Regions from separate parts of the Klebsiella sp. R445 genome, predicted to be linked through region 1. Evidence: predicted binding sites of a transcription regulator. Region 1 holds the regulator's gene; the other holds the start of a gene.
What was found. Region 1 encodes LexA, which represses DNA repair genes until DNA is damaged. Its sites were predicted from a motif close to TNCTGTATGTACATACAGNA; they were not measured.
Positions count from the first base shown of each region.

Region 2: a site for LexA is predicted at 2,693-2,712, ahead of sulA (SOS-induced cell division inhibitor SulA). Genes of this name have one in related genera too.

Region 1 covers NZ_CP180446.1:2,848,670-2,858,797, forward strand. The annotation lists gene ACMYSN_RS13325 (cupin domain-containing protein) at 1-100, opposite strand, end outside; gene zur (zinc uptake transcriptional repressor Zur) at 215-730, shown strand; gene ACMYSN_RS13335 (CsbD family protein) at 823-1,032, opposite strand; gene dinF (MATE family efflux transporter) at 1,170-2,486, opposite strand; gene lexA (transcriptional repressor LexA) at 2,555-3,163, opposite strand; gene ACMYSN_RS13350 (diacylglycerol kinase) at 3,301-3,669, opposite strand; gene plsB (glycerol-3-phosphate acyltransferase) at 3,799-6,222, shown strand; gene ubiA (4-hydroxybenzoate octaprenyltransferase) at 6,295-7,164, opposite strand; gene ubiC (chorismate lyase) at 7,177-7,674, opposite strand; gene malM (maltose operon protein MalM) at 7,864-8,820, opposite strand; gene ACMYSN_RS13375 (maltoporin) at 8,928-10,128, opposite strand, start outside.
Region 2 covers NZ_CP180446.1:1,359,654-1,369,781, forward strand. The annotation lists gene yccS (YccS family putative transporter) at 1-1,795, shown strand, start outside; gene ACMYSN_RS06380 (TfoX/Sxy family DNA transformation protein) at 1,783-2,406, opposite strand; gene sulA (SOS-induced cell division inhibitor SulA) at 2,733-3,242, shown strand; gene ompA (porin OmpA) at 3,595-4,665, shown strand; gene matP (macrodomain Ter protein MatP) at 4,775-5,227, opposite strand; gene ACMYSN_RS06400 (Lon protease family protein) at 5,412-7,169, shown strand; gene fabA (bifunctional 3-hydroxydecanoyl-ACP dehydratase/trans-2-decenoyl-ACP isomerase) at 7,239-7,757, shown strand; gene rmf (ribosome modulation factor) at 7,824-7,991, opposite strand; gene pqiC (membrane integrity-associated transporter subunit PqiC) at 8,247-8,810, opposite strand; gene pqiB (intermembrane transport protein PqiB) at 8,810-10,128, opposite strand, start outside.

The DNA.
Region 1 (10,128 bases):
GCGGCGCACCAATGGAAAAGCGCTCTGGGTTATTGGGATAAGTGGCATCATCGGGCCCTTCGAGTTCATGCCAATGTCGAATGCAATCAGGTCGTTTCATCGTTTTCTCCCGAAAATGAGATGCATCAGGTATAGCACAAGCTGCCGGTTCTCGGCGTTTTGCCTGGATCGTGATAAAGTAACAACTTCACACTCGGGCGGCCAGAGGATGCTCATGAATAAGACCACTTCGCAAGAATTGTTAGCGCATGCTGAAAAGCTCTGTGCACAGCGCGGCGTGCGCCTGACTCCCCAGCGCCTGGAAGTATTGCGCCTGATGAGCCTGCAGCAAGGGGCGATTAGCGCCTACGATCTGCTCGACCTGCTCCGCGATAAAGAGCCGCAGGCTAAACCGCCCACGGTGTATCGTGCGCTGGAGTTTCTGCTTGAGCAGGGATTCGTGCATAAGGTTGAATCAACCAACAGCTACGTGCTGTGCCATCTGATCGATCAGCCGACCCATACCTCCGCGATGTTTATCTGCGATCGCTGCGGCGTGGTGAAAGAAGAGTGTGCCGAAGGGCTGGAAGATATTATGCATACCCTGGCTGCCAGAATGGGCTTCGCGCTGCGTCATAACGTGATTGAAGCACATGGTCTGTGTGCCGGCTGCGTCGAAGTCGAAGCCTGTAGTACACCGGGGCACTGCCAGCATGACCACACGATTCTGATTAAAAAGAAAGCCCGCTAAGGCTTGCGCCAGAGCGGGAATCAGGGTTGTCGGTACCTCCGTGTACCGCACGGGCAGGCAATAACAAAGGGTCAGAACACTGATGTGCCCCGCTACCAGCGGTGGCCGTTTTTACGTTCCCAGTCAGACACTTCTTTCTCGGCCTGATCTTTGGCAAATCCGTAACGTTCCTGGATTTTACCCACCAGCTGGTCACGCTTACCTTCAATGACCGTCATGTCATCATCGGTGAGCTTACCCCATTGTTCTTTCGCTTTACCTTTCAACTGTTTCCAGTTACCGCCGATTTCGTCTTTGTTCATCATTCAGTCCTCATCGTTCGGTGGGTTAACAGCCCGCTGCGTGCCGGACATAACGTTAACTATAGTTAAGAATTCTGGGTTTAATTTATTATTCGGAATCTTTAACCACCTACATGACAAAAACCGCGACAAAACCATTATGAAAACCAGGTGCCGCGCTGCCAGTGTCGCCGCCAGATCAGCGCCAGCGACAGGCCGCGCAGCGCAAGGAAGACCGCCAGCGCCAGCCACAGTCCATGGTTCCCGAGAACCGGTAGCGTCAACAGAGTCAGGGCAAACCCTGCCGCCGCCACCGCCATGCTGTTACGCATCTCAGCTCCCCGCGTCGCCCCGATAAACATGCCATCCAGCAGATAGCACCACACGCCAATTACCGGCAGAATCACCTGCCAGATCAGATAGCGGTCGGCCAGCTGCTGCAGCGAAGGGATCGAGGTTAACAGCGCGATAATGTACGGCCCCGCCACGGCGTAGATCGCCGCAAATATCAGCGCCACCATTCCCGACTGACGGCAGGCCGCCCGCCAGACCTCAAGCAACTGACTGCCATCTCGCGCGCCATAGGCCTGCCCGGAGTGGGCTTCGACGGCGTAGGCAAACCCATCCAGCGCATAGGCGGTGAAGGTCAGCATGGTCATCAGGAGGGCGTTGACGGCGACGATATCGCCCCCGAGACGAGCCCCGAAAACGGTCACCGCCCCGAAGCACAGCTGCAGCAGTAAGGAGCGCAGCATGATATCGCGGTTTAATGCCAGCAGCCGTCGCACATCCCCGCGCCAGGCATTCTTCAGTATGCTGAAGGACACGCCACGCAGCACCAGCACGTGCCTTGCCATCAATAGCCCGATGATAAAGGTGGCGTATTCAGCGACCACCGTCGCCAGCGCGGCCCCCTGCACGTTCATGTGCAGGCCCATCACCAGCCACAGGTCGAGGACAATATTCAGCAGGTTGCCAACCACCAGCAGGATCACCGGCGCGCGGGCATACTGCACGCCCAGCAGCCAGCCAAGCAGCACCAGGTTTGCCAGCGAGGCCGGAGCGCTAAGCCAACGAATATCCAGGAAGCGTTGTGCCTGTTCCAGAACCGCCTGATTGCCGCCCACGATATGCAACGCCAGGTCGATCAGCGGTGCCCGGAACAGGACAATCATCAGGCCGGCCCCTAAGGCCAGCCCCAATGGCTGCACCAACGCCCGCGCCAGACGGAGGGGGTCTTTTGCGCCAAAGGCCTGAGCCGTCAGCCCGGTGGTGCTCATCCGCAGGAAAAGCAGCAGCATGAAAAGGAAACTGGTGGTCGTGGCACCCACCGCGACGCCGCCGAGATAAACCGGGCTGTCGAGGTGGCCGATAACGGCGGTATCAACCAGACCCAGCAGCGGGACGGTGATATTGGAGAAAATCATGGGTAGCGCCAGGCGCCACAGGGCTTTATCAGCGGCGTGAAAGAGCATAGGAAAGAGCCTGACTGAGAGAAGACAGCGCAGCATCATCCATCAGACGATGCTGCGTGGTGAAGGTGTTACAGCCACTCTCCGTTGCGGATCACGCCAACGGCCAGCCCTTCAATAGTGAAATTTTGTTCGCGCAGATTCACCACGATCGGTGAAAACTCGCTGTTTTCTGGCAGGAGTTCGACGATGTTGCCCTGTTTTTTAAGGCGTTTAACCGTCACTTCTTCGTCGATACGCGCCACGACAACCTGGCCATTACGCACATCCTGCGTTTTATGCACTGCCAGCAGATCGCCGTCGAGGATACCGATATCTTTCATCGACATACCGCTAACGCGCAGCAGGAAATCGGCATTCGGCTTGAACATCGCCGGGTCGACCTGGAAATGGCCTTCGATATGCTGCTGAGCCAGCAGCGGCTCACCGGCGGCCACGCGGCCGATCAGCGGCAGACCGGGTTCTTCTTCCGTCAGCAGACGAATACCGCGGGAGGCACCAGAGATAATCTCGATTGCGCCTTTACGGGCCAGCGCTTTCAGGTGCTCTTCCGCCGCGTTCGGAGAACGGAACCCCAAGCGCTGAGCAATTTCCGCACGCGTCGGCGGCATGCCCGTCTGGCTGATATGATCCCGAATGAGATCAAACACCTCTTGCTGCCTGGTCGTTAACGCTTTCATCCCGCCCCCTGGGTGTATATACAGTTATGCTGTGAGTATATACAGTTAACGGTGATTTTGGAATCAAATTTCACACAAAAATCAGGAGATACTTTCCATTTTTGCGCAGCCGATCGCCCATCACGCCTGGCGACGAATTAATGGTAATGCGCCCACAGCAAAAGCCCCCAGGTGATCAGCGCGATCGCGATAGCCAACAGTACCGCCGCGGACCCCATATCTTTCGCGCGCCCTGACAGTTCATGGTGTTCCGGGCCAATACGGTCCACCACCGCCTCAATCGCGCTATTAATAATTTCGACTATCATCACTAACAGGACCGAGCCGATCAGCAGCACACGGGTGATAGCGTCAACGTCCAGCCAGCAGGCGATCGCCACGGCAATAATCGCGGCGACGCCTTCCTGACGAAAGGCGGCCTCATTTATCCATGCCGCACGGAACCCTTTCCAGGAATAACCTGCCGCTTTAATAATTCGGGTTAACCCAGTGGTATTATTGGCCATCAAAAGAACCTTTTTATGTAAATGACGTCAATGAGTGTACGCGTTTGCCGTGTGGCAACGGAAATTTTGCGCGCTTTCTGTTATTCTTGCCGCGCATTTGCATGATTAACCAGAGGCTTCACATCGTTTATGTCCGGCTGGCAACGAATTTACTATAAATTACTGAATTTACCATTACGGGTGCTGGTAAAAAGCAAGTCTATTCCCGCAGAACCTGCTCAGGAATTAGGGCTGGATACCTCGCGTCCTATTATGTATGTCCTGCCTTATAACTCGAAGGCAGACCTGCTGACGCTGCGCGCCCAGTGCCTCGAGCACGATTTACCTGACCCGCTCGAACCGCTGGAAATCGACGGTGCTCTGCTGCCGCGCTACGTCTTCATCCACGGCGGCCCGCGTGTATTCACCTATTACACGCCGAAAGAAGAGTCCATCAAGCTGTTCCACGACTACCTGGATCTGCACCGTAACCATCCTGACCTGGACGTGCAAATGGTGCCGGTGTCGGTGATGTTCGGCCGCGCGCCAGGACGTGAGAAAGGCGAAGTGAACCCGCCGCTGCGCATGCTGAACGGCATTCAGAAATTCTTCGCCGTGCTGTGGCTGGGACGTGACAGCTTTGTCCGCTTCTCCCCGCCGGTGTCGCTGCGCAGAATGGCTACCGAGCACGGTACCGATAAAATTATCGCCCAGAAACTGGCACGTGTCGCGCGTATGCACTTCGCCCGCCAGCGTCTGGCGGCCGTCGGCCCGCGCCTGCCCGCGCGTCAGGACCTGTTCAACAAGCTGCTGGCCTCAAAAGCCATCGCCCGTGCGGTGGAAGATGAAGCGCGCAGCAAGAAAATCTCCCACGAGAAAGCACAGCAGAACGCCGTCGCGCTGATGGAAGAGATCGCGGCTAACTTCTCCTACGAGATGATTCGCCTGACCGACCGCGTGCTCGGGTTTACCTGGAACCGTCTGTATCAGGGGATCAATGTCCATAACGCCGAGCGCGTGCGTCAGCTGGCGCATGAAGGGCACGAAATTGTCTACGTGCCGTGTCACCGTAGCCATATGGACTACCTGCTGCTCTCCTACGTGCTGTATCACCAGGGTCTGGTGCCGCCGCACATCGCCGCCGGTATCAACCTGAACTTCTGGCCAGCAGGCCCGATATTCCGTCGTGGTGGCGCCTTCTTTATTCGCCGTACCTTTAAGGGCAATAAGCTCTATTCCACGGTGTTCCGCGAATATCTCGGCGAGCTGTTCAGCCGCGGTTACTCGGTTGAGTACTTCGTGGAGGGCGGGCGTTCCCGTACCGGCCGTCTGCTGGATCCGAAAACCGGCACCCTGTCGATGACCATCCAGGCCATGCTGCGCGGTGGGACTCGTCCGATTACGCTGGTACCGATCTACATCGGCTACGAGCACGTCATGGAAGTGGGAACTTACGCCAAAGAGCTGCGCGGCGCGACCAAAGAAAAAGAGAGTCTGCCACAGATGCTCCGTGGTCTGAGCAAGCTGCGTAACCTCGGTCAGGGCTATGTGAACTTCGGTGAACCGCTGCCGCTGATGACCTACCTGAACCAGCATGTTCCGGAATGGCGCGAATCCATCGACCCGATTGAGGCCGTACGCCCATCGTGGCTGACGCCGACGGTGAACAACATTGCCTCCGATCTGATGGTGCGCATCAACAACGCCGGCGCGGCGAACGCCATGAACCTGTGCTGCACCGCGCTGCTGGCCTCTCGTCAGCGTTCACTGACCCGCGAACAGCTGACGCAACAGCTGGAATGCTACCTCGATCTGCTGCGTAACGTCCCGTACTCCCCGGACGCGACCACGCCGACGGCTACCGCCAGTGAGCTTATCGACCACGCGCTGAAGATGAACAAGTTCGAAGTCGAGAAAGACACCATCGGCGACATCATCATTCTGCCGCGCGAGCAGGCGGTGCTGATGACCTACTACCGCAACAACATCGCGCATATGCTGATGCTGCCGTCGCTGCTGGCGGCGATTATCACTCAGCATCGTCGCATCAGTCGTGCGGAAGTGCTGCGTCATGTTGAGATGTTCTATCCGCTGCTGAAGGCTGAGCTGTTCCTGCGCTGGGAGAAATCCGAGCTGGCGGGCGTGCTTGATGCGCTGACGGCGGAAATGCAGCGTCAGGGGCTGATTGTCCTGAAAGACGATGAGATCAGTATCAACCCTTCTCACTCTCGTTCCCTGCAGCTGCTGGCCGCAGGCGCGCGTGAAACGCTCCAGCGTTATGCCATTACCTTCTGGCTGCTGAGCGCGAACCCGTCGATTAACCGCAGTTCACTGGAGAAAGAGAGCCGGACCGTGGCGCAACGTCTGTCGGTTCTGCACGGTATCAACGCACCGGAGTTCTTCGATAAAGCGGTATTCAGTACGCTCGTGCTGACGCTGCGTGACGAAGGCTATATCAGTGATACCGGCGATGCCGAGCCGGAAGAAACGCTGAAGGTCTACCAGATGCTGGCAGCGCTGATCACGTCGGACGTGCGTTTGACGATTGAAAGCGTTACCCAGGATGATGCGTAACGATTAAGCGTGGATGTTCTCTTCCCGGCTGGTGCTACCGCCTAGCACCAGCCGGGAATATCCTATGCCAGCCTATGCCAGATAGCTCATTGCCAGCCCAAGAAACAGCACCAGCCCAACATAGTTATTGTTCAGAAACGCTTTGAAGCAGCCGTCGCGTTCGCGTCGGGCAATCAGCTTCTGCTGCCAGAAAAACAGCCCTGCCGCGATAAACAGTGACCAGTAAAACTCCCACTGCAGCCCGTTCAGCCAGCCGACAGCGGCCATCAATACCAGCACGCCAATCTGCAAAATACCGATAATCAGGCGGTCATGTTCACCAAACAGAATCGCCGTCGATTTGATGCCGATTTTGAGGTCATCGTCCCTGTCGACCATCGCGTACTGGGTGTCATAAGCCACGGCCCACAGGATATTGGCGAGGAACATCAGCCAGCAGCTCAGCGGCAACGCTTCGCTGACCGCCGAGAAGGCCATCGGAATGGACCAGCCAAACGCCGCCCCCAGCACCACCTGCGGCAGATGGGTGTAGCGTTTCATAAACGGATACACCCACGCCAGCGCCAACCCTGCCACCGACAGCAGAATAGTCATGGTGTTTAAGGTCAGTACCAGCAAAAATGACAGCAGCACCAGCACCGCAAACAGCACCCGGGCCTCTTTTTCCGAGACATCGCCGCTGGGCAACGGACGGTGGGCGGTCCGCTTAACGTGACCATCAAATTTGCGGTCGGCATAGTCGTTTACCACGCAGCCAGCGGCGCGCATCAGCCAGACGCCGGCAACAAAAACGGCCAGGATCCATAAGGGCGGGATCCCCGGCGTGGCGACCCACAGCGCCCACAGCGTCGGCCACAGCAGCAACAGCGCGCCAATCGGTTTGTCAGTACGCATCAGGCGATGAAACGCCAACAGCTTGTTCTGCGTCAGACTCCTCTCCATTTTCTCTTCCTCTTAATACAACGGCGACGCCGGCAGAAAAAGCTCGGTCAGCAGCAGCGGTTTGCCGCTCAGACGCAGGCGGGAACGACGTCCCCATAGCTCTGCATAACGCCCAATTTCAATAAAATCACGAGTTAATGTCGATGATGTGAACAAATAACGCCCCAGCGGCGTCTGGCCGAGTTGCTGTAAGGCCAGCTCGGGGCCGCACAGTGTCGACTCTGGCACAATGGTCCGCCCGGCAAGCCAGGGTTCGCCATCGGCACAAAGGATAATTTCCCGCAGCCAGTAGCGCGCCTCATCGGGCAACAGCGTCTCTTCACCCACCAGCGCCTCACGCCCGACGAAACCTTCGTTCACCATGCTCACGCTGACTTTTTTCCCCTGCTGCTCAAAACGTTTGGTCATTGAGTCTTCCAGCAGCAGCCAGTCGCGCAGGTGCGGTTCCAGCGGGGGCATAGCGGCAAAATAGCGCAACGCACGCAATTGCGTAAGCGCAGGATGTGACATGCCTGATTCTCCGTTACAGAACGTAGCCGCATTGTATCGCAGAATAGGGCATTCGGGGCGGGCAAAGCGTCAAGATACGATCATCGGCGTAACAGCCATGCAACAGCAGCCACTACGCGATAAAAAAAGGTGCGCCCAGGCGGACGCACCTAAAGGCTGTGCCTAAACATCAGCATTGTGGGGAGACGATCACCCCTTGCCTTTTACACTGCTGATAAAGGTGGAACGCGCTGATTTCGAGCCAAGACGCTCGGCTTCGTTCATCAATTTGAGGGCTTTATCGATATCACCTTTCGCAACAGCCTGTTTGATGCCGTTGTTAAAGTAAGTTTCGGTGTCGTCCAGCATCGGCTCGCTCTTCGCAGCTGGCGCGGCAACTGGCGCAACCACCGGTGCTACCGCTGGTGCGGCTGCCGGGGCGCTATAGACCGGTGCCGCCGTATTTCCTACGGTCACCGGACCTGGGCCAGAGGAACCAAACAGCGGGCCAACCAGCACGCTGGAGCCAGAAGAGGTTTTCACCTTCAGGCTGACGGTACCGTCAGTTACGTGTCTGGCGATCGGATCCGGAATATCCGGTACCGCATTGCCGGTACCTTTAGCGTAGGCTTTCGCCGGATCGATTAATTTGGTGGTTTGCTGCAGATCCTGCGGGGTGGTAAAGACCAGCACATAAATTTTCTGTTGTCCCAGCGCCGGCGTCAGGCGCATCACGCCTTCCAGACGGTCGGAGCTCATGACACCTGGTTCAAGATAGGTGAAGTAGCTGCTGGGAAAGAATGCCGATGGGGTTAAATTCTGGTCAAGAATCAGGACGTTCGGTGCAAACACGCTGGTTTGCTTATTCACTTCGCTGGTTAACGTAATATTCAGTTCACCGATATTCGCCGGAACGCTATAGGCAGCAACCGGGCCGGAAATACCAGGGACATTCAGCGGCTGGCCGGCAATGGCGAGCTTGGTGGTTTGGGTTTTAGATTGATCGACCGGGGTCCAGGTTAACTGCTGTAACGCGGAGGCCGGGATCGACGGCGCTGCAGAGGTATTCTGCGGCACGAAATTGACATCAGCAAAACTGACTGCGGGTACGCTGGCAAGCAGGCCGGCGGACAGGCAGAGGGCAACGAGACTTTTCTTCATTTTCATTGTTATCACCTCAATTCCGATGGCCAAGCGGTAGCCAGGCAATAGCCCGCTGGGCCGAAAACAGAGGGGCTTACGCCCCTCTTTTGGTCACTACAGGTTGGTTTCGATTACCACCAGATTTCCATCTGGGCACCGAAGGTCCACTCGTCGCTGTCGCCACGGCTGAAGGTTTTGGCGCTGGTGTCGTTGTACGCTACACCGTTGTCATAGCCCCATTTCTCATCCCACTTGGCGTAGGTTGCGAACAGACGGATAGCCGGACGGGACCAGATGCTGTCGCCTGCCTGCCACTGTTGCGCCAGGGTAATTTTGTACTGGCTGTTACGATCGCCGGTACGCTGAGATTTGACGTTGTCGTAGCCGACTTCCATCAGGGTGCTCATGATCGGTGTCCATTTGTACATAGGACGTACGCCGACGGTCCACCACTGGGTACCGTTGTTGTTGTCGCGGTCGATATCCTGATACATACCGACGTACATCAGATCCCAATCGTCAGCCAGGGAGATCGCACCGTGGTCCAGCACACGCCACATGGAGCCATCGTTATCGATGCTGCCGCCCTGCGGAATGCCTTTACCGTTGGAGGTCATGGCGTCAGTTGCATACTGCAGTACAAACTTGTTGTAGCCTTTCAGCATGCTTTGCGTGTGTTCAGCAGTCAGCATCCAGCCATCTTTCGAGGCGTCCGGCTGCAGGTAGTAGTCGTCTGGAATGTTGGTGTGACCGTAGTCAACACCCAGCTCCAGAGTACCGCCCGGGTTGATTTCCATACCGGCTAAACGGACGTCGAAGACGTCGTTCGGGACGATATTGTCGTAAATACGGTTACCCTGCGCATCACGGTCAGCGAAGGTCGCGGAGCCGCCGGATTCAGAAGAACGGGTTGCTGCCAGAGAGAGTTTACCGAAGCCCAGATCGATGTTTTCGATACCAGCACCAGGACCAGAGATATCCCAGTAGTAGAAGTCGATCATGTGAACGTCATGACGCTGGTAGAAGCGCTTACCGGCCCAGATGGTGGAACCTGGCAGCCATTCGATCAGGTTTTTACCCTGCACGTTGGCTTCACGGAATGCCGGGCTGGTGGATTCCCAGTCGTTTTGCTGCGATACGGAGTAGGCAACGTTAGTATCGAAGTAGAAGCTCTTATCACCTTCTTTCCATACTTCCTGGCCCAGTTTTAATTCCGCATAGGTTTCACATTCGTTACCCAGACGGTATTTACTTTGAGCACCGGTTGCCTGGAAGCACTGCTGTTCGCCGCCGCTACCGGTCCAGCCGATACCAGAACGAGCATAACCGTGG
Region 2 (10,128 bases), 1.5 Mb from region 1:
CATCGCATTTGGCGCGTTGCTGATTGCCATCTATACCATGCTGGGGACCACGCTCTACGACCGCTGGTACCTGCAGCCGCTGTTTTTGTTGACCGGTGCAGTCTGGTACAACGTGCTGACGCTCGCCGGACATATTATTTTCCCGATTCGTCCTCTCCAGGACAATCTGGCACGTAGCTATGAGCAACTGGCGCGCTATCTGGAACTCAAATCTCGCCTGTTTGACCCGGATATCGAAGATGAAAGTCAGGCTCCGTTATACGATTTAGCCATTGCGAATGGCCAACTGGTCACCACCCTTAATCAGACCAAAGCCTCGCTGCTGACTCGTCTACGGGGCGACCGTGGCCAACGCGGCACTCGCCGGACGTTGCAGTATTACTTCGTGGCCCAGGATATTCACGAACGTGCCAGCTCCTCCCATATTCAGTATCAAACGCTGCGCGACCATTTCCGCTATAGCGATGTGATGTTCCGCTTTCAGCGAATGCTGTCGATGCAGGCACAGGCGTGTCAGAAATTATCCCGCGCTATTTTGTTACGTGAGCCCTATCAGCACGATGCCCATTTCGAACGGGCCTTTATGCATCTTGATTCCGCCCTCGATCGCGTACGTGCCAGTGGCGCCCCGGCCGAGCAAATCAAGGCCCTGGGCTTTCTGCTTAATAATTTACGGGCGATCGACGCCCAACTGGCGACCATTGAGTCAGCACAAACCATCGCACCTTCCAACAGCAATACCGAAAGTTTGCTGCTGGACGACAGGCTAAGCGGCTTCAGCGATATCTGGCTGCGTCTGCGTCGTAATATGTCGCCTGAATCCGCGTTGTTCCGCCACGCGGTGCGAATGTCGCTGGTGCTCTGTGCAGGCTATGCGTTTATTCAGTTTACCGGACTGAATCACGGCTACTGGATACTTCTGACCAGCCTGTTTGTCTGTCAGCCAAACTATAATGCCACGCGACACCGGCTCGCCCTGCGGATTATCGGCACCCTGATTGGCGTCGCCATCGGACTGCCCTTATTACTGCTGGTGCCCTCCGTGGAAGGACAACTGCTGTTGATTGTCCTGACTGGTGTACTGTTCTTCGCTTTTCGCAATGTGCAGTATGCCCACGCAACGATGTTTATCACCCTGCTGGTCCTGCTCTGTTTTAATCTGTTGGGCGAAGGATTCGAAGTCGCGTTACCGCGTATCTTCGATACGTTGATGGGCTGTGCTATCGCCTGGGCGGCAGTGAGCTTTATCTGGCCTGACTGGAAGTTCCGTAATCTGCCACGCGTGCTGGCTCAGGCGATCAACGCCAACTGCCGCTACCTGGATGCCATTCTTGAGCAGTATCACCAAGGACGCGACAATCGTCTGGCATATCGTGTCGCGCGCCGCGATGCCCATAGCCGGGATGGCGAACTTGCCTCAGTGGTATCGAACCTGTCCACAGAGCCAAAGGCTGACGCCGCACTGCGCGAAACCGCATTCCGTCTGCTGTGCCTGAACCATACATTCACCAGCTATATTTCCGCACTGGGCGCACACCGGGAGAAACTTACTACACCGGATATTCTGGCGCTGCTTGATGATGCCGTCTGTTACGTTGATGATGCGCTGCACCACAGGCCTTCCGACGAACATCGGGTGCAGCAAGCGCTCAATAGTTTGCAGACTCGGATCCAGCATCTCGACCCCCAACCTGACAGTAAAGAACCGCTGGTGCTCCAGCAAATTGGCCTGCTACTGGCGCTGTTACCGGAAATATGCCGCTTACAAAAACAGGTTGCGGTTCAACCGGAGTAGCCTTCGATATCACGGTGCTGACCACCAGCCCATTCTGCAAGCTCCCGCCGACGTTGCGTCGGGAGCGCTGCAGCATGCACACCGACAATCGCGCCCTCTAATGCATAAAGAAAATTCAGCGAGAGCGCTTTATTTGACTCTCGCAATTTTGACCAGACGTCCTGAGCCCCCAAATTCCGCAACGTCTGCTCATCGGTTACGCCGACATGAATTAACATTAACTCCATATGGAAACTTATATTTGGCAGGTCTTTCAACCGTCCTGTTGCGCGCAGCTGTTTTTTTTCATTTCGCGCGGTTTGCAATGAAAACACGGATAGTTTGAGCAACATTTTACTGTCACGCCAAAGCGCTTCATCAATTTGATAATATTTCAATAAAACCGGGCGACCGTTTTTTCGCATAATCAAAAGAGGGGCAGCCTTTACAACATGATAGCCCGCGCTTTGCTCACAGAGTTTGAGGTAGACTTCACCCTCTGTTGCCATGGCAAAAACAGTATTTTCTATCGCCAGACTATAACCACCAAAAAGCGGCCGGCAATGTATTTTCCCGAGTGATGATAAACATTCCTGAAATTGATGGAACCGTTGATGTGTGATTTTCTTCATGATTATTCCTTTGTTAATCATGTGAACGGAATTTATTTTTAACGGAACCGTTAATACTGAAAATAAGTGACTTCGTTTATTGCAGCAAGATGATTTTTAGATTCTTGCCAATTAACGTATCGTTTTGCGAGGGGCTTTCAGAAAATTATCGCCAAAAATAGAATATACCATGAAGGATCTCCCGTTCCCTGAGTCCTGCATCGCCCGGTAAGATCGCGTCAGGACACATGTACGATTTTCAACCACAAAAATGATAAATGAGGTTGATCTTTTCCCCAGGTAGATATACTGTACATTCATACAGTAACTCACAGGCGGGATAGACTATGTTCACTTCAGCTTACGCAAACCGTTCATCACTGACTTCTGCTTCCGTACGTCGCCATTCGCAAGACGTCACCGAACAACCAGCCAGCGGGCTGATTAGTGAAATTGTCTACCGCGAAGATCAGCCTATGATGACGCAGCTACTCCTGCTACCTTTATTACAGCAGTTGGGGCAACAGTCTCGTTGGCAGCTCTGGCTAACACCGAAACAGAAACTGAGCCGCGAATGGGTGCAGTCTGCTGGTTTACCGTTAACCAAGGTAATGCAGATCAGCCAACTGTCGCCGTGCAACACCGTAGAATCGATGATCCGCGCGCTCCGTACCGGCAATTACAGTGTCGTTATTGGCTGGTTGTCAGATGAACTTACTGCAGACGAACACGACCGTCTGGTCATCGCAGCAGAGGAAGGTCATGCCATGGGCTTCATCATGCGCCCTGTTGGAAATATGAACCAGGGTGGCAGACAACTCAGCGGCCTAAAAATTCACTCTAATTTGTATCATTAAGCTAAATTAGGATGAATCCTAGAATTTTTTTTGATCACACCAATTCCATATTTTTAACAGGGCCATTTTTGCCGAAATGCCTGTCTGATGCGGTTTCGCAGCTTTTTTTGCCGAACGAAAATCAACCATATTTGTTAAATATTGTGTATACAACCCTTTTTTTTCATATGCCTGACGGAGTTCACACTTGTAAGTTTCGAACTAAGTTGTAGACTTTACATCGCCAGGGGTGATCGGCTTACGCTGCATGTATCAGCATAGTTAACAACAAGTCACGCCCCGGGTGAAGGATTTAACCGTGAGGTCTTTTGTACCTTCATGGCGAATTTTGGATGATAATGAGGCGCAAAAAATGAAAAAGACAGCTATCGCGATTGCAGTGGCACTGGCTGGCTTCGCTACCGTAGCGCAGGCCGCACCGAAAGATAACACCTGGTATGCAGGTGGTAAACTGGGTTGGTCCCAGTTTCACGATACCGGTTTCTACGGTAACGGTTTCCAGGGCAACAATGGTCCTACCCATAACAGCCAGCTTGGTGCTGGTGCGTTCGGTGGTTACCAGGTTAACCCGTACCTCGGTTTTGAAATGGGTTATGACTGGCTGGGTCGCGTTGCATACAAAGGCAGCGTAGACAACGGCGCATTCAAAGCTCAGGGCGTTCAGCTGACCGCTAAACTGGGTTACCCGATCACTGACGATCTGGATATCTATACCCGTCTGGGTGGTATGGTTTGGCGTGCAGACGCTGATGGCAACTACGGTTCTACCGGCGTTTCCCGCAGCGAACACGACACTGGCGTATCCCCGGTATTTGCTGGTGGTTTAGAGTGGGCTGTTACTCGTGACATCGCTACTCGTCTGGAATACCAGTGGGTTAACAACATCGGTGATGCAGGTACCGTTGGCGCGCGTCCGGATAACGGCATGCTGAGCCTGGGTGTTTCCTACCGTTTCGGTCAGGACGATGTAGCTCCAGTTGTAGCTCCGGCTCCGGCTCCGGCTCCAGAAGTTACTACCAAGCACTTCACCCTGAAGTCTGACGTACTGTTCAACTTCAACAAATCTACCCTGAAACCGGAAGGTCAGCAGGCTCTGGATCAGCTGTACACCCAGCTGAGCAACATGGATCCGAAAGACGGTTCTGCAGTGGTTCTGGGCTATACCGACCGTATCGGTTCTGACGCTTACAACCAGCAGCTGTCCGAGAAACGTGCTCAGTCTGTTGTTGATTACCTGGTTTCTAAAGGTATCCCGGCTGGCAAAATCTCCGCACGTGGCATGGGTGAATCCAACCCGGTTACCGGCAATACCTGTGACAACGTGAAAGCTCGCGCTGCACTGATCGACTGCCTGGGCCCAGATCGTCGCGTAGAGATCGAAGTTAAAGGTTACAAAGACGTAGTATCTCAGCCGCAGGCTTAAGATTACTACCTATAAAAAACCCCGCTGATGCGGGGTTTTTTTTACGCTAAATTCAGATACCGAAGTAAACGGCCACTCGCCACGACACGAGCTCCCCCTACCCTTAACATCACTCTTTACCGAGCAATACCTGCAAATCGTGCTTCAGGCTGGACATTTTGCTGGCATATTTCTCTTTATGCTCCGCGTCCTCGATCAACTGCACGATGGTTTCTGACAATGTTTTGCCACGTCGATGCGCCAACCCAGCCAGACGCTGCCAGACGATAAACTCCAGGTCGATCGACTTTTTGCGCGTATGCTGATGCTCTGCGTTAAAGTGACGCTTGCGACGCGCCCGGATAGTCTGCTTCATGCGGTTGGTTAATTCCGGATTCATATGCTGCTCAATCCAAGTATGCACCAGAACCGGTTCATTTTCGAGCGTCAGTAAGACATCGACCGCGGCTTTTGCTGCGCTGGCTTCAATATGGCGGGTAATCAGCTCACCTTCCCGGTGCTTCTTTACCAGATAATTCCATTTCCAGCCGCTTTCAAGATTTTCCAGTTGTTGATATTTCATTGCGATCTCAATGTGACCGTGTAACTCATTTCAGGATATCAGTTTTTTCCCGATGTGCTGAGAATAAATCATCATTCGTGATGCAGGTAACCCGCTTATCATCACTGCACATGTAATCCTCCGTGTGCTCGGACGCAGCATAAGGTATAATCGCGCGCTTTACATCTGACTAAAAACAGCGACTTTGACCATTACGAAACTGACCCGAAAAGACCTTGCTCCTGATACGGAAAGTTATCAGGCGCTGTTTGCACAAGCTGATTTAGCCCATGCTGAGGAATCCCTCGCAGGCGAGCTGCAGCCCCGTTTATTCTATGGTCTGGAACAACTTCTTGTGACCCCGACCATCTCGCCATTCATGCTGGTTAAAGCCCCTGAAGAAGCGGAATACCTGCAATGGCTGGCGACAGAAACCCGCACGCTGTTTGAACCGACGGACCCGCTGTACGGCGTTCGCTACCAGGTCAACGGCGGAAACGTCACCCTGACACCGGCAACGCACGCTGACGATAATTTTGCCAGCACCGCCCCGGTTGAAACTGCCGATTGGGTCGAAGCAGAACAGCTCTTTGGCTGCGTACGGCAATTTAACGGCGAAATCTCGCTGCAACCGGGCCTTGTGCATCGCACAAATGGTGGCGTCTTAATTATTTCTCTGCGTGCATTACTGGCACAGCCACTGCTGTGGATGCGCCTGAAAAGCATGATTATTCGCCAGCGCTTTGACTGGCTGTCCATTGACGAGTCCCGTCCTCTGCCGGTCAGCATTCCCTCGATGCCGCTCAACCTGAAGGTCATTCTGGTCGGCGAGCGTGAGTCACTGGCGGATTTCCAGGAGATGGAACCCGAGCTCTCTGCGCAGGCGATTTACAGCGAGTACGAAGACAATCTGCAGATTGCTGATGAAGACACCCTGAAGCAATGGTGTCAGTGGGTCTGGAAAAATGCGCAGCAGCTCGAGCTGCCTGGCCTGGCGGCGGACGCCTGGCACCTGCTGATTCAGGAAGCGGCCCGCTATACCGGTGACCAGGAGATGCTGCCACTGTGTCCGCAATGGATCGCTCGTCAGCTGCGTGAGGCCGCCGCCTTCTGCGAAGGTGAACAGATCACCGCCGAAGAGATGCAAACCATGCTGGCTCGCCGTGAGTGGCGTGAAGGCTATCTTGCCGAGCGTATCCAGGATGAAATCCTGCAGGAACAGATCCTGATTGAAACCGAAGGCGAATGCATTGGTCAGATCAACGCCCTGTCGGTCATCGAATTCCCGGGTCATCCTCGCGCATTTGGTGAGCCATCGCGCATTAGCTGCGTCGTACACATCGGTGACGGTGAGTTTATCGACGTGGAGCGCAAGGCGGAGCTGGGCGGTAACATTCACGCCAAAGGCATGATGATCATGCAGGCGTTTCTGATGTCCGAGCTGGAGCTCGAACAGCAGCTGCCTTTCAGCGCCTCACTGACCTTCGAGCAATCCTACAGTGAAGTGGACGGCGACAGTGCCTCGATGGCCGAGCTGTGCGCCTTAATCAGCGCGCTGGCAGGAGTCCCCATCAATCAAAGCATCGCCATCACCGGTTCCGTAGACCAGTTTGGTCGCGTACAGCCGGTTGGCGGGCTCAATGAAAAAGTCGAAGGCTTCTTTTCCATTTGCCAGCAGCGCGAGCTGACCGGCAAACAGGGCGTGATCATTCCTGCAGCGAACGTCCGCCATCTGAGCCTGTCCGCAGAGCTCCAGCAGGCCGTCGCCGATGAGCAGTTTTTCATCTGGGCAGTCGAAGATGTCACTGAAGCGATACCCATTTTGACCCAGTTGCTATGGGATGGCGAAGGGCAAACGTTACGGCAAACCATTCAGGAACGGATTGCACAGGCGACGCAGCAAGAGAGTCGCCACCGTTTTCCGTGGCCGCTACGCTGGTTAGGCGGTTCAGGTTCGAACTGATCGGACTTGTTCAGCGTACACGTGTTAGCTATCCTGCGTCCCGAACTCAAAATAAGGCTTACTGAAAACATGGTAGATAAACGCGAATCCTATACAAAAGAAGATCTTCTTGCCTCTGGCCGTGGTGAACTGTTTGGCGCGAAAGGCCCGCAGTTACCAGCGCCAAATATGCTGATGATGGACCGCGTCATCAAAATGACCGAAACCGGTGGTAACTACGATAAAGGTTTTGTTGAGGCAGAACTCGATATCAACCCGGACCTGTGGTTCTTCGGTTGCCACTTTATTGGCGATCCGGTGATGCCTGGCTGTCTCGGTCTGGATGCCATGTGGCAGCTGGTTGGTTTTTATCTGGGCTGGCTCGGCGGCGAAGGCAAAGGCCGTGCGCTGGGCGTAGGCGAAGTCAAATTCACCGGCCAGGTTCTGCCAACGGCGAAGAAAGTGACCTACCGTATTCACTTCAAACGTGTTGTTAACCGTCGTCTGATCATGGGCCTGGCGGATGGCGAAGTGCTGGTTGATGGTCGTCTGATCTACACCGCGAACGATCTGAAAGTGGGCCTGTTCCAGGACACGTCTGCGTTCTGATAAGCAGAGATAAGTATAAAAGGCGAAGCCCCCGCTCGGCGGAGGCTTCTTTTTTTAAAGAGACAGTCAGGCAGTTTGTACCCTGTCCTCCATGGCTTCTCGCCAGCCTCCTAGCCAGTAGGACCTTTGGTTCAAGGTCTGGTAGGGACACATTTCTTTCGATCTACCGGTGATGCCGGCCTGATATCCACGTTGATGTGCCCGTTCCAGGCGATCTCGTTTTTGTCTCTTCATGCCTCGTTTCCCTCATTATTTGATCTGGTGGAAAAGAAAACAGTGGTCACTAAATATGCAACCACGGTTAACGAATACCGCGAATCAGAGGTAACGTCAATGCGCAAAATTCACGCCATTGTCATAATTGTGAGCTATATGAAAGTTCATTTGTACAAAAAATGTGAACCGGCACAAGTAACGGCCTGACGAGGCAAATAAAAAAGCCGCGGGTGTTTTTCGACCTCCGCGGCTTTAAATCTGTATTCATTTTACTTATGGCAAGCGATTCAGCTCACTGGCAATTGCCGTCGCTTCCTGAGACCAGGCCTGCGCCATCGTCTTCACCATCGCGTCATAACCGTCCTGCTGCTGCTTCAGTTCGATATTGAACGGACGCTTGATCAGCTGTCCCTGATGCTTCAGCAACCACTCCCCGCTGACAATCACCCGTCCATCGTAACGCCCGTGGAAACCATTTACTGCCACGTTGAGGGTATCCTGGTCGCTGCCCAGAGGCTGTGAAGAAACCACCCAACCCGGCAGTTGATTACTCAAATTGGCCACCAGCGTGGTTCGCAGCTGCTGATCGAGCGGACTCGCCCACAGATTATTGCTCGCAATCACATACTGCACGTCAGTCGTCTGATAGACCACGCCGTTGCCCGCCAGATAATCCGGGATGCTCACCTGCTCAACCCACAACAGTTTTTTGCTTTGGTGAGCGGCGCTTTGCGCGCCGCCCTGTGCAACCGGAAGCTGATAGTAGGTTTTATTTTCCCCACTGCTGCTGCACGCCGCCAGCGCACATACCGCGGCAACCACTAACCATTTTTTCATTATTTCGCTCCCTTCGGCTGAGGATCTTTTTTATCCTTGGCCTCAAATACCAGCGCGTTGCTCTTATCATTGAGCGTTTTCAGTACTGGTTGCAGTTCGCGAAGAACCTGATCCAGTCGCTGCATATCCGCAACCATCTTGTTGTATGCCGCAGAACCAGGCTGGAAGCCCTGCATACTACGGTTGAGTTCACGCAACGTATTCTGCATATCTCCTGGCAGCTGCTGCATTGACGGGCTTGCCGCAATCTTATTCAGGCTATCCAGTGTCGTCTGAACACGCTGCATGGTTTTTTCACTCTGCGCCAGCGTGCTGGTCGCTTGCTCCAGCAGCGGGTTAATCGGCAGATTGTTAATCTTATCCAGAGCCTCCATCAGGCGCTGCTGGATCTGTGCCAGACCACCGCTAACGGTAGGAATAATCGGATAACCGCCAAACTCCAGAATCTTGCCACGCGGCGGCGCTTTCTGATAGAAATCGAGATCGATGTACAGTGCGCCGGTCACCAGGTTACCGGTTTTCAGCGATCCGCGTAATCCGCGATTGATCAGTTCGTCAATATGAGTGCGAATGTTAGGATCCCCGCCCAGTTGATTGATCAGGCGCTGCGGTTCAATTCGAATTTCCACCGGAATGCGATAGTCATCATTCAGACGCTGATGTAAGCCCGGAATAAAGAACGGAACTTTACCGACGGTACCTAAACGTATCCCACGGAACTCTACAGGTGCGCCAGGTTGCAGACCGCGTACGGAGTCTTTAAAGAACATCACGTAATCGATGTGCTGGGTATAGATCGAATCCTGAATGCTCTTTTGATCGTCAAAAAGATGATAGCCAGTTTTATTGGCCGCCGGCTCACCCAGGTCGAGACCTTCCGGGATATCAAAGCTGACGCCGCCGCCAAACAGGGTTGCTAATGACCCCATTTCTACCCGCATCCCCGCCGAGGTTAAGTCGACCGCAATGCCGCTGTCTTTCCAGAAGCGCACGTTGGTCGTCACCAGACGATCGTTAGGTGCGTTGATAAACAGCTGATAGGTGATGCTGCGTTTTTGCGGGTCGAAGGTGCTGGTTTCCACCGAACCGACGCGATAGCCACGGAACAGCACCGGGTCGCCCGGAGAGAGCTGTCCGGCTTTATCGCTTTCCAGCAGTACCCGAATACCTTTCGCATCCGGCGACGCCAGCGGTGGAGAATCCAGCAGCGGATATTGCGCGGAATCGCCGCCTTTGGTGCCCGGTTGAAGCTCAATATAGGCACCGGAAAGTAAGGTCCCCAGGCCGCTGATCCCTTCACGCCCAACCTGCGGCTTCA